2 regions of the Pseudoclavibacter sp. JAI123 genome follow, and region 2 is predicted to be linked to the other one. Evidence: predicted binding sites of a transcription regulator. Region 2 holds the regulator's gene; the other holds the start of a gene.
What was found. The regulator LexA, encoded in region 2, represses DNA repair genes until DNA is damaged. The targets are predictions, from matches to a motif close to TCGAACANNTGTTCGA.
Positions count from the first base shown of each region.

Region 1: HDC34_RS09995 (HNH endonuclease signature motif containing protein) is a predicted target of LexA. The motif match lies at 2,107-2,122, and genes of this name have one in related genera.

Region 1 covers NZ_JACCCM010000001.1:2,123,107-2,126,510, reverse strand. The annotation lists gene HDC34_RS10000 (sulfite reductase flavoprotein subunit alpha) at 1-234, shown strand, start outside; gene HDC34_RS09995 (HNH endonuclease signature motif containing protein) at 447-2,024, opposite strand; gene HDC34_RS09990 (TetR/AcrR family transcriptional regulator) at 2,233-2,877, shown strand; gene HDC34_RS09985 (hypothetical protein) at 2,874-3,011, shown strand; gene HDC34_RS09980 (hypothetical protein) at 3,074-3,328, opposite strand; gene HDC34_RS09975 (MarR family winged helix-turn-helix transcriptional regulator) at 3,383-3,404, shown strand, end outside.
Region 2 covers NZ_JACCCM010000002.1:609,376-612,779, reverse strand. The annotation lists gene HDC34_RS14925 (histidinol-phosphate transaminase) at 1-593, opposite strand, end outside; gene HDC34_RS14920 (LysM peptidoglycan-binding domain-containing protein) at 661-975, opposite strand; gene lexA (transcriptional repressor LexA) at 1,201-1,854, shown strand; gene hflX (GTPase HflX) at 1,951-3,404, opposite strand, start outside.

The sequences.
Region 1 (3,404 bases), on a different contig from region 2:
GCCGAGAAGATCTACGTGCAGTCGCGGATGCTCGAGCACAGTGCAGAGCTGTACGCGTGGCTCGAGGAGGGTGGCCACTTCTACGTGTGCGGCGACGCTTCGCGCATGGCGAGGGACGTCGATGATGCGCTGCATGCCGTGGTCGCGCGTGAGCGCGGAGTGACGGCTGAGGTGGCTGCCGAGTACGTCGGCGCCCTTAAGCGTCAGAAGCGCTACGTGAGGGACGTGTATTGACTCATGCGGCGGTTCGGTCGTGCTTGCCGATGACGTCCCGGGTCCGCACGGCCGCACCTCCAGGCTGGAGATGTCCGACGTGCGAGCGCAGTGCGTGGCCGTGGTGACGCGGCTCGAGCTCGTCGGCGCCGAAACGCACCGCGCATGGGAGCAGATGATGGAGTCGCTGCCCGCCACATGAGCCGCGGCTGCTTGGTTGCTGGTGGGTGGTTTCAGGGTCTTCGGTTGATTGCTGGGCGTGCGGTTTGGACGCTGCTGGTGGTGTTGCTGCGGCGGCGGGCGGTTCTGCGTGGGGCGTGGTGGCCGAGGGCGGGGACGACGTGCCAGCGTCCGCTGCCGCTGCCGCGTCCTCTGCCGCTGCTGCTGCTGCTGTTGCGTCCGTTGTTGCCGTTGGTGAGGACGAGCCGTCCGCGGTGGACTTCGTGGTGGTGGAAGGAGCACAGCAGGATGCCGTGTTTCGCGTCGGTGGGTCCGCCTTCGCTCCAGGGCTGTGCGTGGTGCACTTCGCACCAGCGCACGGGTGCGCTGCATCCGGGCGCCCGGCATTGCCGGTCGCGGATCGCGATGGCTCGGCGTTGGGCGGTGGTGAAGAGTCGTTGCTTGCGGCCGAGGTCGAGGATCTCCCCGGTGCTGCTGCGGGTCGCGACGCGGATGAAACCGTCGCACAGCAGCTGCGCGGCGACGCTCGGCGGGACCGGCTCCCCGGTGCGCTCGAGGTGCGGGACGTCCTCGGGACGGGTCGCGGTGCCGGCGATGCCGGCCTTGGTGGTCACGATGATGACGGTGGGCGCTTCGCCGCCGGTTCGGGGCGCGTCTGGGGATTCGGCGTAGGCGCGGACGAGCATCGTGAGCGCGTCGATGCGCTGCTGCTCGATGGAGCGCGGGTCCATCAGCGGGACCTCGACGTTGTCGTTGTCGTTGTCGCGGTGCGCGTTGTCGTCGTCCAGCGGGAGCTTGTTGGCGCCGAGGGCCGGGGCGAGTGGTTCGCCGCACTCGGACGCGGCCGGGAACTCCACCCTGCGCCGCGGTGAGAGCAGCGCGTCGAACACCGACAGCAGCTGCTCGCCTTGCTCGGGTGTCGCGACGAACTTCCCGGTGACCGCGCCGTCGCTGCGGCGGGAGATCCACAGCCCGCGCTCTTCCGCGATCTTGTCGGCCCGCGGCTCGTCACCGTCCGGGTCGAGGTAGGACACCCACGTCGCGGCCTGCACCTCCAGCACCTTCGGTACGGCTGGTTGTTCGTCTTCCGGGTTCACCCCGCACGCCGACGCGACCAGCTCCATTTCGGCCCGCTCGAGCTCGTCGACGCCCACGCGGTTCCCGGTGTGATCCAGGCCCTTCGTGATCGCCGACGCCTGCGCGATCGACATGACCGCCGACCCGACCGCCTTCGATACGGCCGGATACCTCGCCGGGATCGGCTCGCCCGTGACGCTCATCCGCTCCCGCGTCGCCGCCGCGACCCGCACCAGCGTGCTCGCCTCGAACGGCCGCACCGCAAGCACCTGCTCCACCATCGCCGTCAGGTGCCGAAACCCCGACTTCCGCGCCACCGACTCCGCCCGCGGCGACTCGTCCTCCCGCCGCAGCAACTCGCCCGCGACCTCCACCAACGCCGCATCCACCACGCGCCGACGAGCCGCCAGCTCCCGCAACGCGACCACGATCTCCGCATCCGGAAACCCCGCCAACGGACACTTGGCCTCGAGCAGCGCATCAACCACCGCCGTCTCCACTGACGACTCCACTGACGACTCGCGATACGCCTCCTGCTCGAACTGCGATGCCACGATAACCTCCCCCAAGATCACCACCAGCCTAGCACTGGACCGCACCAGAAACCAGTGGTTGACCAGGGATTGTGGAAAAACTCAGAACCTGTGTTCGACGCCGAACCGATCACCTGTCAACCCCTGGTCAGCGCAGTATCTCGACGCACCCCCTGCCCCTGACTTCAGTGAACGTGTTCATTGAACCCGTTCACTATAGGCTCGGTCCATGTCGAGCACACGCGCGGAGATCAAGAGGCACACTCAGACCCGCGTGCTCGACGCCGCCGAACAGATCTTTCAGGAGGAAGGGTTCGCTGGAGCCAGCATCCGCGGTATCGCCAAGTCAGCGGGCGTCAGTGCTGGAACCGTCATATCGGTCGGCGACAAGAACGCGCTGCTCGTCCGGGTCTTCGATCGCCTCATCGAAGCTGAGCACGACCGGCATGCAGCAGGCGCGATCGTCGAGTGGGAGACGACTCGACCAGGGTCGGCCCCTCGCATCGAATCGCGCTTCGCGGGCAGCAGCACCTGTTCAGGCCGCCTGGTCGCTCTGGCCTCCCCATTTGTCGCCGTCTTCATTCGGAATGACGACCTCGCGCGCGTCTACGCGTCGATCCTCGTCTCCGGTGGTCACTCGTCGAGCCTCTTCTCAGAGCTCGCGGCGCGACTTACCGAGGAGTTCCGCACCGCGATCTCGGTGCGGGGCTGCACTCCGCGCGCAGAAGCCGCCCAGAAGGCCGGCGCGCTGTACTTCGCATTCCTGGGCCTGCTCTTCACGGCGTCGGCCCGCCGCACCGCCGACCCCGCTGATCTCTCCGCGGATCTGCACCGCGCGTTCGCCGCGATCTGCACCTGCAAGGAGAAAGAGTGATACTTCTCCCAGACCCGTGGTGGCCAACTCTCGCGCTCGCTGTCGTGCTCGCCGCCGACGCCGTGATGTCGCTCAAACCGCCCGAGTTCATCCGGGACTGCCTCGACGGCGTGCGCTTCCCGCGTGACTGGTGATGGACGCTCATCGTCATCAAGCTGACTGCCGCGGCCGGTCTCGTGGTGCTGGTGGTCTCGCTCTAGTTGTCGGCGGAAGGGGTCGCCGGGCAGAGGATGCTGCTCGGCTGGTTCGCGCCGACACCACGGCGCACCTGATGCTCCGAATAGGGGTGCCCGCACTCGCGACAGGCGGACGGTGCGCGCACGGGGTCGGTGCGCGCAACTCCCCCGGTGCCCACCTGGGCGGGGCCCATGAATGGGAAGAGGGCCTGGTTGATTCGGTTCCACCAGCCCGGCTGACCCTTGTAGGGGTTCGGGAGTCTGTCGTTCGGCATGTTGTTAGTGTACTAACTATTCGTGGACTCGGTTGCTTCGGCTAGTCTTGACTCGTGGATCTCCTCGCGCTCGACA
Region 2 (3,404 bases):
AGGAACTCGGCGTAGGCCTCGTCGACGATGAGGATGCCGTCGGTCGCTTCGTAGGCCGCGGCGATCACGCTGAGGTCGGTCGCGGTGCCCGTCGGGTTGTTGGGCGAGCAGATGATCGTGATGTCGGGCTGCTCCCGCTCGATGGCCTCGGTGACGAGCTCTGCGGTGATCGTGAAGTCACCGGCGCGCGGCACGGGCACCCAGGTGGACCCCACACCTTGGGTGAGCAGCGGGTACATCGAGTAACTGGGTGTGAAGCTGAGCACACTCCGGCCTGGCCCCCCGAAGACCTGCAAGAGCTGCTGCATGATCTCGTTGGAGCCGTTCGCCGCCCACACCTGCTCGGGAGAGATGCCGTGACCCAGGTAGACACTCAGCCGCTCCCGGAGTGCGGTGAACTCGCGGTCCGGGTACCGGTTGAGACCCGGGAGCTCGCGAGCGATCGCTTCGATGATGCGTCTTGCGACGACCTCTGGAACCTGGTGCGGGTTCTCGTTGACGTTGATGGCGACGCGCACCGGTTGCTGAGGCGCACCATATGGGGTGAGTCCGCGAAGGTCGTCGCGGATGGGCAGGTCTTCGAACGAGGTCACCGGACAAGCCTACGACGAGGCCCCCACCACGCCCCGGCCGAGGTGTTCGTCGACGACATGTACGACGTCAGTCGAGCGGGAGCGCGAGGCGCTGGCCGGCCTGAACCGTGCCGTTCTCGAGCGCGTTGAGCTTGGAGATCTCGACGATGACGTCGCGGACATCTGCGTCGCCCGCGACCTCCTCGGCGATTCCCCAGAGAGTGTCGCCCGCGCCGACCGTGACGTACTCGAACTCGACATCGGCTGTCTCGTTCGATGCCGCTGCAGAGGTCATGTGCGTGGCCCCGAGCGCGATGGCGGCGGCGACGGGCAGCGCGGCGAGCGCCAGGACGACCCGGCGGCCTCGAGTGGTGAGGCGGAGCGGTGCGGCAGTGTTGTTCATGATTCCTCCTGATTCGTCCACATCTTCGAGTGGTCGAATGTATGTACTGAATATAGCTACGAACAAAGTGTCAAGTCAAGGTCGAACGTTCGAATCTGTCGAACTTTCCTCCACAACACTCGAAGAAATGTTTCGTAGCTGCGTGCACCCTCGGTAGGGTTGGCGCTATCAGGCAGTGCATCACCTGCCACCGACATTCCGTGTCGGAGAGCGGACGGAGACGACATGGCCAAGAAGCCAGCGAGTGACATCTACAGAAAGCTGACCGAGAAGCAGGAGCGCATCCTGACCTGCATCATCGAGTCGGTTCGCACTCGCGGGTACCCGCCGAGCATGCGGGAGATCGGCGATACGGTCGGGCTGGTCTCGCTCTCGAGCGTGACCCATCAGCTCGGGCAGCTTGAGAAGTTCGGCTACATCAAGCGGAACCCGGGCATGCCACGCGCCCTCGAGGTGCTCGTGCACTTCGACCATGCCGACGATGGCGACTCGAACGACACGGCGGAGGCCGCCTTCGTACCCGTCGTGGGTCGCATCGCAGCCGGCATCCCGATCACGGCTGAGCAGCAGGTCGAGGATGTCTTCGCGCTCCCCCGCCAGATCGTTGGCAAGGGCGAGCTCTTCCTGCTCCGCGTGGTCGGCGAGTCGATGATCGACGCCGCCATCTGCGATGGCGACTGGGTCGTGGTGCGGTCACAGCGCACTGCCGAGAACGGCGACATCGTCGCCGCCATGCTCGACGGCGAGGCCACGGTCAAGACCTTCCGCAAGCGGGACGGACACATCTGGTTGCTCCCCCGCAACAGCGACTTCGAGCCGATCCTGGGCGACGAGGCTGAGATCCTGGGCAAGGTCGTCGCGGTGCTCCGTTCCATCTGATCCTCTCCACAGAAGACCCGCCTGAACGCAGAAGAGCGGCAAGCCCATCGGGCTTGCCGCTCTTCTGCGTTCAGTGCTCAATCGCGCTGCAGCGACTCAGCCCGCGACGGTGAACTCCTCGAACAGGCCGAGCTGGTCGGGATTCACTCGCGCCTTGAGGCGCGTGCCACCCTCCTCGTGACCCAGCTCGAGCACAGCACCGCGCTCGTGGAGGTAGGAGACGAGGTCGCCGCGTTCGAACGGCACGAGCACGTCGATCGTGACCTCCGGCGTCGGAAGCAGTTCTGCGATTCGAGCGAGCAGCAGGTCGATGCCCTCGCCGGTGTGCGCAGACACGAAGATGCCGTCATTCGCGAGGCCCTGCAGTTCAAGGCGTCGATCGCTGTCGACGAGGTCGGCCTTGGTGAAGACGACGATCTCCGGGACGTCGTGCGCCTCGACCTCGCCGATGACGTCACGCACGGTGGCGAGCTGGGCGGCCGGGTCCGGGTGCGAGGCGTCGACGGCGTGCACGATGACATCGGCAGCCTGCAGCTCCTCGAGCGTCGATCGGAAGGCCTCGACAAGCTGGTGAGGCAGGTTGCGCACGAACCCGACGGTGTCGGCGATCGTGTACGGGCGGCCGTCTTCCGTGGATGCCTTGCGCACCGTCGCGTCGAGCGTCGCGAAGAGCACGTTCTCGACGAGCACACCCGCGTGGGTGATGCGGTTGAGGAGGCTCGATTTGCCGGCGTTGGTGTAGCCGACGATGGCGACGGCCGGCACCTGGTTGCGCTCGCGAGTCGCGCGCTTCACGTCGCGCGCGTCCTTCATGTCCGCGATCTGGTGCCGGAGCTTGGCCATCTTCGTGCGAATGCGGCGACGATCGAGCTCGATCTTCGTCTCACCGGGACCTCTCGAGCCCATACCGGCTCCGCCGCCGACCTGCCCACCGGCCTGGCGGGACATCGACTCACCCCAGCCTCGGAGGCGCGGGAGCATGTATTCCATCTGCGCCAGCTCGACTTGAGCCTTGCCCTCTCGGCTCTTCGCGTGCTGGGAGAAGATGTCGAGGATCACGGCCGTGCGGTCGATGACCTTGACCTTGATCTCGTCCTCGAGCGCACGCCGCTGGCTTGGCGCGAGCTCCGTGTCCGCGACGACCGTGTCGGCTTCGAGGGCCGCGACGATCTCCTTGAGCTCAGCGACCTTGCCTCGGCCCAGGTACGTGGCCGGGTCCGGGTTGGGTCGCCGCTGGAGCACGCCGTCCAGGACGACGGCGCCCGCCGTCTCCGCGAGAGCGGCCAGCTCCTGCATGGAGTTCTCGGCCTCCTCGAGGGAGTTGCGACGGTAGACCCCGACCAGGACAACCCGCTCAAGACGCACCTTGCGGTACTCGACCTCGGTGACGTCCTCGAGTTCCGTGCGCAGGCTCTCGACGCGCCGCAGGGATTGGCGCGCCTCGCGTTCGAGCTGGTCACCATCGGATTCGCCGTCGTACCCCGTGCTCGCACCGTCCTGCAGTGCCTGCGCACGCCCGGACGAGAACAGGGTCATGGTGGCGCCCGGCT